DNA from 4 places in the Methylobacterium sp. 275MFSha3.1 genome. Region 3 is predicted to be linked to each of the others. Evidence: predicted binding sites of a transcription regulator. Region 3 holds the regulator's gene; each other region holds the start of a gene.
The links. The regulator PhoB, encoded in region 3, activates phosphate uptake and scavenging genes when phosphate is short. The targets are predictions, from matches to a motif close to TGTCATNNANCTGTCAT.
Positions count from the first base shown of each region.

Region 1 (3,412 bases), on a different contig from region 3:
TGCCGTCGTAGCCGAAGCGGCGGGTCTTGAGCACGGCCGGCAGGCCGATCACCTCGATCGCCCGGTCGAGGTCGTCGGGCGTGTCCACCGCCCGGAACGGCGCCGTCGGGATGCCCAGGCCGTTGATGAACTCCTTCTCGGAGAGCCGGTCCTGCGTGGTCGAGAGCGCGCGCGCGTTCGGATGCAGGGCGGCGTGCCGGGCGAGGACGTCGGCGGTGGCGTGCGGGATGTTCTCGAACTCGTAGGTCACGACGTCGACGCCGCGGGCGAAATCCGCCAGCGCCGCGGCGTCGTCGTAGGCCGCGCAGGTGGTCCGGGCGGCCACGTCGAAGGCGGGGCTGTCCGCGTCGGGCGCGTAGACATGCGCCTTGAGGCCGTAATCGGCCGCCGCGAGCGCGATCATGCGCCCGAGCTGGCCCCCACCGACGATGCCGAGGGTGGAGCCGGGGCCGAGGATCTTGTCCGTCACGCGTTCTCTTCCGTCACCGGCCGTTCGGCCACCGAGGCGCTCTGGGCCGCGCGCCACGCCTCAAGGCGCTCCGCCAAGCCCGGGTCGGTCAGCGCCAGGACGGCGGCGGCGAGCAGGGCCGCGTTCGCCGCCCCGGCCCGGCCGATCGCCAGGGTCCCGACCGGGATGCCCGCCGGCATCTGGACGATGGAGAGCAGGCTGTCCTGGCCGGAGAGGGCCTTCGACTCCACCGGCACGCCGAAGACCGGCAGGCGGGTCATCGCGGCCGCCATGCCGGGCAGGTGCGCGGCGCCGCCCGCACCGGCGATCACCACCTTGAGGCCGGCCGCGACCGCGCCCTTGGCGAAGGCGACGAGCCGGTCCGGCGTGCGGTGGGCCGACACGATGCGCGCGTCGTACGGTACGCCGAGCGCGTCGAGCGTCTCGGCGGCATGACGCATGGTCGCCCAGTCGGACTGGCTGCCCATGATGATCGCGACCGGAGGAGGCGACGCCATCGTTGATCCCGGCAAAAGAGGGCGCTTACAGGCGGCGCGGGCCCGCGGCAAGGCGGGGCCGGAGGGCGTCCACCGGCATCAGGCGATGATGTCCGGCGTGAGCGCGTCCTCGATGTGATAGATGCGGTCGCGCAGCGTGAGCTTGCGCTTCTTCAGGCGCTGGATCTGGAGTTGATCGCCGGCGACGCTGCGCTCCAGCGCCTCGATGGCGCTGTCGAGATCCCGGTGCTCCTCGCGCAGCCGCGCCAGCTCGCCCTGGAGGTCCGACTGCGCACCCTCACCCGCCTCGTCCGCCATCGTCACCTGAGAACCCGAAGACCGTTCGTCGCCCGAGAGCATGCGTCACGCTCCGGCGCCGGACAAGGCGGCGCGGTAAGCAATCATCAGACTTAGCAGCAGAAAACGCTTCGACAGGTCCGGCATCCTGTGCCAATCTCGTTGTGTCGAAACGATGACAGGAGATTCGACTCATGTCGCTGCAGACGCATCTGAACCAACTCGCCCGGAAGCACGAAGCCCTCGAGCGCGAGATTCAGGAAGCGATCCACAGACCTTCGGCGAACGACCTCCACATCGCCGAGATGAAGCGACGGAAACTCCTCCTCAAGGACGAGATCAACAAGCTTCAGGCGGGCAACGACACGTTGCACTGACGCCTGAGACGTCCAATCTGATAGCGAATTCAAGCTGACGACCGCCGCATCGGGAGCCCCGGTGCGGCGGTTTTCTCATGGGGGGCACCGAGCCGCGGCCGTCACGCCCGTGGCCACTCCCTCCCGTGGCCACTCCCGTGCGCGCGAGAATGGGCTACTCTGCGGCCCGCCGCCGGAGAGCGGTCCGCGAGGAAACGCCCAACCGATGACGAGAGCCAGCCTGCCGGGCCGCTACCCGGAGATCTACGAATCGGCCTGCCGCGACCCCGAGGCGTTCTGGCTCGGTGCGGCGCGGGCCCTCGACTGGGCGCGGGCGCCGGAGCGGGCCTTCGCGCCGGATTCCGGCCCCTACGGACGCTGGTTCCCGGACGGCACCCTGAACGCCTGCCACAACGCGGTGGACCGCCACGCGGACGGGGCCCGGGCGGATCAGGTGGCGATCCGCTACGACTCGCCCGTGACCGGGACCAAGCGCAGCATCACCTACCGGGCGCTGCGCGACGAGGTGGCGGTGCTGGCCGCCGTGCTGGCCGACCTCGGCGTCGGCAAGGGCGACCGGGTGATCCTGTACATGCCGATGGTGCCCGAGGCGCTGTTCGGCATGCTGGCCTGCGCCCGGCTCGGCGCGGTCCACTCGGTGGTGTTCGGCGGCTTCGCGGCCAACGAGCTGGCGGTGCGGATCGAGGACGCGGCGCCGAAGGTGCTGCTCGCCGCCTCCTGCGGGATCGAGCCGAACCGCGTGGTCGCCTACAAGCCGCTCCTCGACGCGGCGATCGCGGCCTCGCGGCACAAGCCGGAGGCCTGCCTGATCCTCCAGCGCCCGCAAGGGCCCGCGACCCTCGTCGCGGACCGGGATCGCGACTGGGGTGAGACCGTCGCGGCCGCCCGGACGGCGGGGCGGAGCGCGGCGTGCGTGCCGGTCGCCGCCACCGACCCGCTCTACGTCCTCTACACCTCCGGCACGACCGGGAAGCCGAAGGGCGTGGTCCGCGATACCGGCGGCTACCTCGTCGCCCTGGCCTGGTCGATGCCGAACCTCTACGGCGTCCAGCCCGGCGAGACCTACTTCTGCGCCTCCGACATCGGCTGGGTCGTCGGTCATTCCTACATCGTCTACGCGCCGCTCCTGCATGGCTGCATCACGGTCCTCTACGAGGGAAAACCTGTCGGCACGCCCGATGCCGGTGCCTTCTGGCGGGTGGTCGCCGAGTACGGGGTGGTCTGCCTGTTCACCGCGCCCACGGCCCTGCGGGCAATCAAGAAGGAGGATTCGAAGGGCGCCCGGATCGCCGATCACGACCTCTCGGCCTTCCGCAGCCTGTTCCTGGCGGGCGAGCGAGCTGACCCCGACTCGGTCGCCTGGGCCGAGCGCGTATTGGGCCGACCGGTCGTCGACCACTGGTGGCAGACCGAGACCGGCTGGCCGATCGCCGGCAACCCGATGGGCCTCGGCCTCCTGCCGGTGAAGCACGGCAGCACCTGCGTGCCGATGCCGGGTTACCGGGTCGAAGTCCTGGACGAGGGCGGGAAGCCGGTTCCGGCGGGGACCATGGGCACCATCGCGATCCGCCTGCCCCTGCCGCCCGGCTGCCTGCCGACCCTCTGGGGCTCGGACGACCGGATGCGGTCGAGCTACCTCGCCACCTTCCCGGGCTACTACGACACGTCGGATGCCGGGGTGATCGACGCCGACGGCTACATCACGGTCCTGGGACGGACCGACGACATCATCAACGTCGCGGGCCACCGTCTGTCCACCGGCGGCATGGAGGCGGTGCTGGCGAGCCACCCGG
Region 1 is NZ_FNWP01000021.1:38,329-41,740, forward strand. Features, by position in the region: gene BLW78_RS22570 (5-(carboxyamino)imidazole ribonucleotide synthase) at 1-469, opposite strand, end outside; gene purE (5-(carboxyamino)imidazole ribonucleotide mutase) at 466-966, opposite strand; gene BLW78_RS22580 (YdcH family protein) at 1,045-1,305, opposite strand; gene BLW78_RS22585 (YdcH family protein) at 1,437-1,619, shown strand; gene BLW78_RS22590 (propionyl-CoA synthetase) at 1,825-3,412, shown strand, end outside.
Region 1: a site for PhoB is predicted at 1,407-1,423, ahead of BLW78_RS22585 (YdcH family protein). Genes of this name have one in related genera too.

Region 2 (3,412 bases), on a different contig from region 3:
TCCGCGCGGACGCCGTCACGCGTCAGGCGGCGTCGCGGGTGCTCCGGGCGCCGCCATGCGCCTCGACGATGTTGCCGAAGAACTGCCGAGCGCTCACGTCCCAGCCGCGGCGCAGGGCCTCGGCCCGGCACTCGGCGCGCGACAGGCGCAGGGCCGCCAGCGCGGCGACCCGCAGATCCGGGTCGAGCACGCCGACCCGCGTGCCGCCGACGACGTCGTTCGGACCCGGCACCGGGAAGGCCGCCACCGGGAGCCCGCTGGCCAGCGCCTCCAGGAGCACGATGCCGAACGTGTCGGTGAGGCTCGGGAAGACGAAGACGTCGCAGGCCGCGTAGACCGCCGAGAGGTCCGCGCCGGTGCGGGTGCCGAGGAAGTGCGCCGCCGGCGCGAGGGCCTGCAGCCGCGCGCGGTCCGGACCGTCGCCGACCACCACCTTGGTGCCGGGCAGGTCGAGGGCGAGGAAGGCCGCGACGTTCTTCTCCACCGCCAGTCGCCCGACGTAGAGGAACAGCGGCCCCGGCAGGCCGGCGAGTTCCGCCGGCCGGGGCGTCCCGGGCTCGGCCGGCCGGAATCGTTCCGTGTCCACGCCCCGGGTCCAGCGCATCAGCCGGCCGAAGCCCCGCGCCGCGAGCTCGCCCTGGAGCGAGGCGGTGCTGACCATCGTCCCGCGGGCGGCGCCGTGGAACCGGCGCAGGTACGCGTAGGACCACGCCTCCGGCACCGGCGCGCGGGCGGCGAGGTATTCCGGGAAGCGCGTGTGGTAGCTCGTCGTGAAGGGCAGGTCGTGGGCGAGGCAGTGCCGGCGCGCCGCGAGGCCGACCGGCCCCTCCGTGGCGATGTGCACGTGGCTCGGCCGCTCGGCCCGCCAGCGCGCCGCCACCCGCTCGCGCCCGGCATAGGCGAGGCGGATCTCCGGGTAGCCCGGCAGCGGCAGCGAGCGGAAATCCGCCACGGACAGCAGCGTCGTGGCGAAGCCGTGCTCCGGCGCGCGCCGGACCATCTGCTCGAGGGAGCGCACGACGCCGTTCACCTGGGGGTGCCACGCGTCGCTGGCGATCAGGAGCTTCACGGCGGCGCCCTCAAGCCACCGCGCGCCGGCCCGGCAGGGGCTGCGGCACGACCTCGGCCTCCCGCGCCCGCAGGAGGCTCGGGTAGTGCAGCACCTCGATGCGGCCGTCGTAGTGCTCCACGAGCCCGGTGCAGGATTCCACCCAGTCGCCGGTGTTGAGGTAGCGCAGGTCACCGATCGGCCGGTCCGCGGCGTGGTGGATGTGGCCGCAGATCACCCCGTCGGCGCCCTGGCGGCGGGCCTCCTCGGCCAGGATCGTCTCGAAGCGGCCGATGAAGCTCACGGCGTTCTTCACGCGCAGCTTCGCCCAGGCCGACAGCGACCAGTAGGACAGGCCCAGACGCCGCCGCACCTTGTTGATCAGCGTGTTGAGGGAGAGCGCCAGCGTGTAGGCGCCGTCGCCCAGATGGGCGAGCCACGGCGAGTGGCGCACGACCATGTCGAACTGGTCGCCGTGGATGACGAGGTAGCGCTTGCCGTCCGCCGCCTCGTGGATCGCGGTCTCGGCCAGCTCGATGCCGCCGAAGCTCGTGCCCACGTAGTCGCGCAGGAACTCGTCGTGGTTGCCGGGCAGGTAGACGATCCGCGCGCCCTTGCGGACCTTGCGCAGGAGCTTCTGCACCACGTCGTTGTGCTCCTGCGGCCAGTACCAGCCCGAGCGGAGCTGCCAGCCGTCCACGATGTCGCCGACGAGGTAGATCGTGTCGGCGTCGTAGTCCTTCAGGAACGACAGCAGCAGGCCGGCCTGGCAGCCGCGCGTGCCGAGATGCAGGTCGGACAGGAACAGCGTCCGCACGCGGACCGGCATCTCCTCAACCTCGGCCACGGCATCCTCTCCCGGCGGCTGAACGGTGCCGGGATCCAGAGCGCGATCCGATCTCAGTTTGATGACGCGGGTTCCGCCGGGGCGGAAAGACTTCGGTGTGCGGTGCCGCGAAGCCTCTCAACCGGAGCACGACTTCGTTGCGGCGCACAAAAAATTTTTTTGGCAAGTTCCGGAAGTTTTTCCGGTTTTCCTTTCGAGCTTCACCGCCTCATAATACCAAGAACCGGCCGCTCGGCACGAGCACGGCCGGACCTTGACAGGAAGGCGGCGAGGACGGCCCTGGAGCCGTTGGACGGGACGGCAATTCGGAGGCGACCGGCGCGCGGGGGCGCGCCGCGACGCGAGCGGCGTGAGGCCGCCTGCCGCTCCGCGGAGACCCCCCGATCACGGCAGAGGATGGCGTTCGAGGGGGTGCGGCGCGAGCCGCTCTCGACGGCGCCGGACCGACTCCCTGAGGACGCTTGGACAACCCGGCGCGGGTTCACGCCCGCGCGCAATGGACTTTTCGGAGGAAACATCATGGCCGCAACCCGGCGCCCCGGTCGCAACCACCTCTTCATCCCGGGCCCCACCAACATCCCGGAGCGCGTCCTGCGCGCCATGCACGTGCCGTCGGAGGATCACCGCTCGCCGAGCTTCCCCGAGCTGGTGAAGCCGCTCCTGCAGGACTCCAAGATGGTGTTCGGCTCGACCGCCGGGACGGTCATCCTGTTCCCGTCCTCGGGCACCGGCATCTGGGAATCGGCCCTGTCCAACACCCTCTGCCGCGGCGACACGGTGCTGACCTCGCGCTACGGCCAGTTCAGCCACCTCTGGGTCGACATGGCCCAGCGCCTCGGCCTCGACGTGGTCGTCCAGGAGGAGGAGTGGGGCACCGGCGCCGATCCGCAGAAGATCGAGGAGGCCCTGCGCGCCGACAAGGACCATAAGATCAAGGCCGTGATGGTCGTCCACAACGAGACCGCCACGGGCGTCACCAGCGACATCGGCGCGGTGCGCAAGGCGATCGACGCCGCCGGCCACCCGGCCCTGCTGTTCGTGGACGGCATCTCGTCGATCGGCTCGCTGCCGTTCTACATGGACGACTGGAAGGTCGACTGCGCCATCGCGGGCTCCCAGAAGGGCTTCATGCTGCCGGCCGGCCTCGGCCTGATCTGCATCAGCCCGAAGGCGCTCAAGATCGCCGAGGGCGGCACCGGCCGCAACGACCGGCTCGGCCACGCCTACTTCGCCTGGAAGGACCAGCTGGCCGCCAACGCCACCGGCTACTTCCCCTACACCCCCGTCCTGCCGCTGCTCTACGGCCTCCGCGAGGCCCTGGAGATCGTGAAGGAGGAGGGGCTGGAGAACGTCTACCACCGCCATCACGTGCTCGGTGAGGCGACCCGCCAGGCGGTCGCGGCCTGGGGCCTCAAGCCCTGCGCCAAGGAGCCGAAGTGGAACTCCGACACGGTCACGGCGATCGTGGTGCCGGAGGGCGCCGACGCCGCCAAGGTGATCACCCACGCCTACGAGCG
Region 2 is NZ_FNWP01000008.1:171,468-174,879, reverse strand. Features, by position in the region: gene BLW78_RS11585 (glycosyltransferase family 4 protein) at 23-1,069, opposite strand; gene BLW78_RS11580 (UDP-2,3-diacylglucosamine diphosphatase) at 1,080-1,895, opposite strand; gene BLW78_RS11575 (aminotransferase class V-fold PLP-dependent enzyme) at 2,415-3,412, shown strand, end outside.
Region 2: a site for PhoB is predicted at 1,946-1,962, ahead of BLW78_RS11580 (UDP-2,3-diacylglucosamine diphosphatase). Genes of this name have one in related genera too.

Region 3 (3,412 bases):
CGCCTTCGCGTACGGCGACGAGCCGGTGCTCCCGGCCGCCGCGGCGCCGGCCGCGACCGCGCCGCCCGCGACCGCGCCGGCCGCCGCCGACTTCGACGCGCTGACGCTGGCGACCGCCGCGGCCTTCGCCTTCCTCGGCGGCCTGATCCTCAACCTGATGCCCTGCGTCTTCCCGGTCCTGTCGATCAAGGTGCTCGGCCTCGTGCGGCACGCGGGCGAGGGGCCGGCCCGGCTGCGGCTCCACGGCCTCGCCTACACGGCCGGCGTCCTGGCGAGCTTCCTGGCGCTCGCCGCCGCGCTGATCGGCCTGAAGAGCGGCGGGGCCGCGATCGGCTGGGGGTTCCAGCTCCAGTCGCCCGCCATCGTGGCGGGGCTCGCCTACCTGCTGTTCGCGATGGGCCTGAGCCTCTCGGGCGCGGTCCATGTCGGCGGCCGGCTCGCCGGCCTCGGCGACGGCCTCACCCGGCGCGGCGGCCTGAGCGGCTCGTTCTTCACCGGCGTGCTCGCGACCCTGGTGGCGACGCCCTGCACGGCGCCGTTCATGGGCTCGGCGGTGGGCTTTGCGCTGACCCAGAGCGCCGGCGTGGCGCTCGCCGTCTTCGCGAGCCTCGGCCTCGGCCTCGCCCTGCCCTTCCTGCTCCTGACCCTCTGGCCGCCGGCCCTGCGGGCGCTGCCGCGGCCGGGCGCCTGGATGGAGACCCTCAAGCAGGTGCTGGCCTTCCCGGTCTACGCCACCGTGGCGTGGCTGATCTGGGTGCTGGCGCAGCAGGTCGACCCGCGCGGGCTGCTGGCGGCGCTGATCGGCCTCGTCCTCGTGGGCTTCGCCGCCTGGGCCTGGGAGCACGGCCGCGCCGCCCCGCCGCGGGCCGGCCGGGTCGCGCAGGCCGCCGCCGCGCTGGCGCTGATCGCCGTCGGGGCCCTCGCCGTCACCCTGCCCCGGGACCGCGCCGCGCCGGCCGCGCAGGCCGCCGCCGACGGGATCGAGCCGTTCACGCAGGCGCGCCTCGACGCCCTGGTCGACGCGCACCGCCCCGTCTTCGTGGACATGACCGCCGCGTGGTGCATCGCCTGCGCGGTCAACGAGGCGACCTCGCTCAACACCAAGGCCGTGCGGGCCGCGATGGCCGAGCGCGGCGTGACCTACATGAAGGGCGACTGGACCAACCAGAACCCCGAGATTACCCGCCTCCTGGAGAAGCACGGGCGCAGCGGCGTCCCGCTCTACCTGCTCTATACCGGGACGGGAGAGCCCCAGGTGCTGCCGCAGATCCTCACCGAGGGGACGGTCCTGGCGGCGCTGGAGGCGGTGCCGGCCGCCTCGGGCCGGAGCGCGGCGCTGGCGCGCTGAATCCCTGGAGACCGGGACGCGCGGATCTTCGCGGGCCCGTCCCACCGTCTTTGCGAGCGGAGCGAAGCAACCCAGCAGCGCCGCGCGCATCGGCGTCCCGCCGCCCTGGGTCGCTTCGCTGCGCTCGCGATGACGGTGCGCCGGAGCGAAGTCCTATCCGGACGGCCAGTGAGGCCGCCTCAGGCCTCCAGCGAGAAGGTCTCGTCGAAGGCGTAGCCCGAGCCCCGGACCGTACGGATCGGGTCGGTCTGGCGCGGGCCGTTCAGCGCCTTGCGCAGCCGCCCGACATGGACGTCGACGGTACGCTCGTCGATGTAGACGTCGTGGCCCCACACCCCGTCGAGGAGCTGCTCGCGGGAGAAGACCCGGCCCGGCGCCAGCATCAGGAATTCCAGGAGCCGGAACTCCGTGGGGCCCAGATGCAGCTCCTCGCCGCCGCGGCGGACGCGGTGGCCGGTGCGGTCGAGTTCCAGGTCGCCGGCCGCTAGCCGGTCCGAGACGTGGGCGGGCTTGGCCCGGCGCAGGAGCGCGCGGATCCGGGCGAGCAGCTCCGGGACCGAGAACGGCTTGACGATGTAGTCGTCGGCGCCCGTGCCGAGACCGCGGACGCGGTCGCCCTCCTCGCCCCGGGCGGTGAGCATAATCACCGGCAGGCGCTCGGTCTCCCGGCGCGCCCGGATCCGGCGGCACAGCTCGATCCCCGAGAGGCCGGGCAGCATCCAGTCGAGCAGGACGAGGTCCGGGATCCGCTCCGCCAGGAGCAGCTCGGCGTCGTCGCCGCGCGCCGCCGAATCCACCAGGAAGCCCTCGGCCTCCAGGTTGTAGCGGAGCAGCGTGCTCAGGGCCTCCTCGTCCTCGACGATCAGGACTTGCATGCTCACGTTCGAAGACTCGTTCTGCGGGCGGTCCCCGGATGGTGCAGGAGGCGCCGCCCCGCCTCAACCCGCACGGAGAGTGACCCCGGCCGCGCCCACAGGAAGGCGCCGGGGTCGGCGCCTCACGGCGCCTGCACGCCGTCCACGGTCGCGTAGTTCGACGCGTCGTTCTTCGGCCGGTCACCCGCCAGCGTCTCGCCCGTGGCGAGGTAGTGGATCGTCTCGGCGATGTTGGTGGTGTGGTCGCCGATGCGCTCGACGTTCTTCGCGCAGAACAGGAGATGCGTGCAGAACGAGATGTTGCGCGGATCCTCCATCATGTAGGTCAGGAGCTCGCGGAACAGGGAATTGTACAGGGCGTCGATCTCGCCGTCGCGCTCCCAGACGTCGTGGGCCGCCTGGACGTCGCGGCTCCCGTAGGCGTCGAGCACGTCCTTGAGCTGACCCTCGGCGAGGTCGCTCATGTGGCGCACGCCGAGCACGATCTTCTGGGCCGGCGCCTGGTCGGAGATCGCCACCACGCGCTTGGCGACGTTCTTGGCGAGGTCGCCGATCCGCTCCAGATCGCCGGAGACGCGGATCGCCGAGATGGTCTCGCGCAGGTCGATCGCCAGGGGCTGGCGCCGGGCGATCAGCAGCACGGCGCGCTCCTCGATGTCCCGCTGCAGCGCGTCGAGGCGCTTGTCGGCGAGGATCACCGCCTGGGCGAGCGTGTCGTCCCGGCGCACGAGGGCGTCGGTCGCCTCCGCGGTCATCTTCTCGGCGACGCCGCCCATCTCCGAGATCGAGCGACGCAGGTTCTCCAGGTCGGTGTCGTAGGAGGTGACGATATGGCCGGGCATGGCGGATCCTTCGATGGGGTCCCGGGGACGGCCCTCCGGGAGGCTTGCGGGACCCGCCGGCGCGCCGGAGACGCGAGCGGCGGTCCCGGGACCGGAGCGGCCCGGCAGACTAGCCGAAGCGGCCGGTGATGTAGTCCTGCGTGCGGCGTTCCGTCGGGTTCATGAACATCCGGTTGGTCGGACCGAACTCGACGAGCTGCCCCAGATACATGAAGGCGGTGAACTGCGAGATGCGCGCCGCCTGCTGCATGTTGTGGGTGACGATCACGATGGTGAACTCGTCGCGCAGCTGCTCGATCAGCTCCTCGATGCGGCCGGTGGAGATCGGGTCGAGCGCCGAGGTCGGC
Region 3 is NZ_FNWP01000014.1:61,670-65,081, reverse strand. Features, by position in the region: gene BLW78_RS17630 (protein-disulfide reductase DsbD family protein) at 1-1,348, shown strand, start outside; gene phoB (phosphate regulon transcriptional regulator PhoB) at 1,528-2,223, opposite strand; gene phoU (phosphate signaling complex protein PhoU) at 2,346-3,065, opposite strand; gene pstB (phosphate ABC transporter ATP-binding protein PstB) at 3,175-3,412, opposite strand, start outside.

Region 4 (3,412 bases), on a different contig from region 3:
CGGGCGGTCAGGCCGTCGGCGCGTAGGTGCGCGCGTCGGCGGCCCGCCGGGGGCGCACGTCCATGGCATTGCCCCGCCACACGATGGCGCTCCGCATCCAGGCGCCGACCCAGATCACCGGGATCAGGGCGTCGCGCGCCAGGAAGGCGGCCAGCGTGCGGGGCGAGCGGTGCCAGCCCGCGCGGGCCGCGAGCCGGTGCTCGGCGGCATAGCACAGGGCGGCGAGGCCGGCAGCGCCCGCGAGGCCCGCGAGGCTTCCGGCCCAGAGGGCGACGAGGAGCGCCGGCAGCAGGACGCCGCTGCCGATCTCGGGGGTGAAGAACAGCGGGAAGGTCACGCGGCGCAGGCGCGCCCAGCGCAGCTGCCGCGACCAGACCTCCCGGAAGCCGCGCGGGCCGAGCGGCTGCTCGAACGGGCTCGCCACGAGGTGGACCCGCTTGCCGGCGGCACGCACGAGCTTGGTGGCGGCCGCGTCCTCGGCGATCTCGGCCGCGAGCGCCTGGAGGCCGCCCTGCGCCTCCAGGAAGGGCTTGTGCCAGAGCATGCTCTTGCCCTGCGCGAAGCCCAGCCCGAAGGCCTCGGCGGCGTATTGCCAGCGCGCCTGCAGGGTGTTCAGGAAGGCGCACTCCACCTCCGCCATGAAGCTGCCCGGGCGGGCGCCGGCCGGGGTGGAGCAGACGAGCCCGGTATCGGCGCGCCACGCCGCCTGCAGCCGCTGGAGGTAGTCCGGCGGCATGGCGACGTTGGAATCGGCGAGCACCACCCAGTCGTGGGCGGCGGCGCGCCAGCCGCGCAGGCAGTTGTTGAGCTTCGGGTTCGCGCTGACGCGCTCGTCGCCGAGGATCAGGCGGGCGGGCACGTGCGGGTGGGCCTCGATCAGGCGCTCCACCATCGGGACGATCGGGTCGGCCGGGTCGGCCACGCAGAAGATCAGCTCGTAGGACGGGTAGTCGAGACGGAAGCTGCGGAGGAGCATCTCCTCGCTGTAGGCCTCGACCCCGCGCAGGGGGCGGACCAGGGAGACGGGCGCGCCGTCCGGGAACCGCGACGGGCCGTGGTCCCGGCCGAGGCGCCGGGCCGCGACGGCGATGCTGCCGATCTGGACGACGGCCAGGAGCGCGCCGAGGGACAGGGCCGGCACCGTGGCGTCAATCATGCGGATCCCTCGTGCGATCGGGCGAGCGGTCCGGTCCGCTAGCGGCCGGACCGCGTCAGGCGTGTGACAGCGCCGCCCGACGCTCTCGGACACGCTCTCGGACACGCTCGCCGACGCGCGGCGTCGCGGGCCGTCACCCAACCGTCACCGCGCGGTTTTAATCCCCGCTCACCACGAAAGATTCCGCGCGAGGGTTCATGTCCGATACCGCCGTGATGCCGTCGGGGGCGGTGGGAGGCCGGAAGGCGGGCGGCCCGCGCCTCGACCACGGGATGCATCTCGGCGGGGTGGTGGCGTTCCTGCTCGTCCTCGTGGCGGGCCTGGGCTACGCGGTGGTGAGCCTCATCGCGGACATGAACGCGGTCGGGGAAGCGCCCCTGGCCTACGGCGCCTTCGCGCTGCTCGGCCTCGCCCTGCTGATCGCCCTCGCCTTCGAGTTCGTGAACGGCTTCCACGACACCGCCAACGCGGTCGCCACGGTGATCTACACCCACTCGATGCCGCCGCTCGTCGCGGTGATCTGGTCGGGCGTGTTCAACTTCCTCGGCGTGATGCTGTCCTCGGGCGCGGTGGCCTACGCGATCGTCACGCTGCTGCCGGTCGAGCTGATCCTCAACGTCGGCTCGCACGCGGGCTACGCGATGATCTTCGCGCTGCTGCTGGCGGCCATCATCTGGAACCTCGGGACCTGGGCGTTCGGGCTGCCGAACTCGTCGTCCCACGCGCTGATCGGCTCGGTGCTCGGCGTCGGCCTCGCCAACCAGCTGATGAACGGCGGCGACGGCACCGCGGGCGTCGACTGGACCCAGGCGCTCAACGTCTTCAAGGCGCTGCTGTTCTCGCCGGTCTGCGGCTTCGTGCTCGCGGCGCTGCTGCTGCTCGCCCTGAAGGTCACGGTCCGCCGCGGGGACCTCTACGAGGCGCCCGCGGGCGAGGCGCCGCCGCCCCCGTGGATCCGCGGCCTGCTGATCCTCACCTGCACGCTGGTCTCGTTCTTCCACGGCGGCAATGACGGGCAGAAGGGCATGGGCCTGATCATGCTGATCCTGATCGGCGCCGCCCCCACCGCCTACGCGCTCAACCGCACCATGGCGGACGACACGACGCCCGCCTTCGTGCAGGCCTCGACGGCGGCGAGCGCGGTGTTCGCCGCCCGCGCCCCCGGCGCGTCGGTGCCGGACGCCGCGGCCGCGCGCCGGACCGTGACGGAGGCGCTCAAGACCAAGGCGCTGAACACGCCGCCCGTCTACGCGGCGCTGGCGGCGCTCTCGGACGACATCGCCGCCAGCGTGAAGAATTACGGCGCGATCCGCACGGTGCCGGCCGCCCAGACCCAGAACCTGCGCAGCGACATGTACCTCGCCGCCGACGCGGTGCGCGTGCTGCCGGGCGCCGGGGCCGACTTCTCGGAGGCCGAAAAGGCCGACCTGAAGCGCTACGCGGGCCTGCTCAACGACGGCACGCGCTACATCCCGGGCTGGGTCAAGGTCTGCGTCGCCCTGGCGCTGGGTCTCGGCACCATGGTCGGATGGAAGCGCATCGTCGTCACGGTGGGCGAGAAGATCGGCAAGACCCACCTGACCTACGCGCAGGGCGCCTCGGCCGAGATCGTCGCCGCCGGCACGATCGGGCTGGCCGAGCTCTACGGCCTGCCGGTCTCGACCACCCACATCCTGTCGTCGGGCGTCGCCGGCACGATGGCGGCCAACGGCTCGGGCCTCCAGATGTCCACGGTGCGCAACATGGCGCTCGCCTGGATCCTGACCCTGCCGGCGGCGATCACCCTCGCGGCCGCTCTGTTCTACCTCCTGCGCCACCTGTTCTGACGCGGGTCCGGCCGGACGGGCCGGAGACCGCGCTCCGCCCCCCGACGAAGCGACCCGGTCTCCGGCCTCCCGCAGCGCGCCCCGGCGCTTCAGGAACTCGCCATCGCCCGCACGAAGGCCAGGCAGGTCCGGCGCGCCGCCGGACTGTCGATCGCCACGAAGGCCGAGACGAGGTCGGCCGCCTGGGTCATGGCCGCGTCGGGCCGGTCGGCATCCGGGTAGAAGCTCGCCACCGGCACGTCGAGGATGCCGGCGATGCGGCTCAGGGCGTCGCTCGTGCGCGCCGCCCCCGGTAACGGCGCGCGGTCCCGGGCCGGATCCGCGGAAGCGTCGGGCGCCATCGCTCAGGCCGCCTTGTGGCCGAGCTGGATCGCCCGGGCGATCTCCGAGCGCCGCGCGGCGTAGCCCGGGGCCACCATCGGGTAGTCGG
Region 4 is NZ_FNWP01000018.1:14,511-17,922, forward strand. Features, by position in the region: gene BLW78_RS20510 (ceramide glucosyltransferase) at 8-1,156, opposite strand; gene BLW78_RS20515 (inorganic phosphate transporter) at 1,354-2,982, shown strand; gene BLW78_RS20520 (hypothetical protein) at 3,072-3,323, opposite strand; gene BLW78_RS20525 (Ros/MucR family transcriptional regulator) at 3,327-3,412, opposite strand, start outside.
Region 4: a site for PhoB is predicted at 1,288-1,304, ahead of BLW78_RS20515 (inorganic phosphate transporter). Genes of this name have one in related genera too.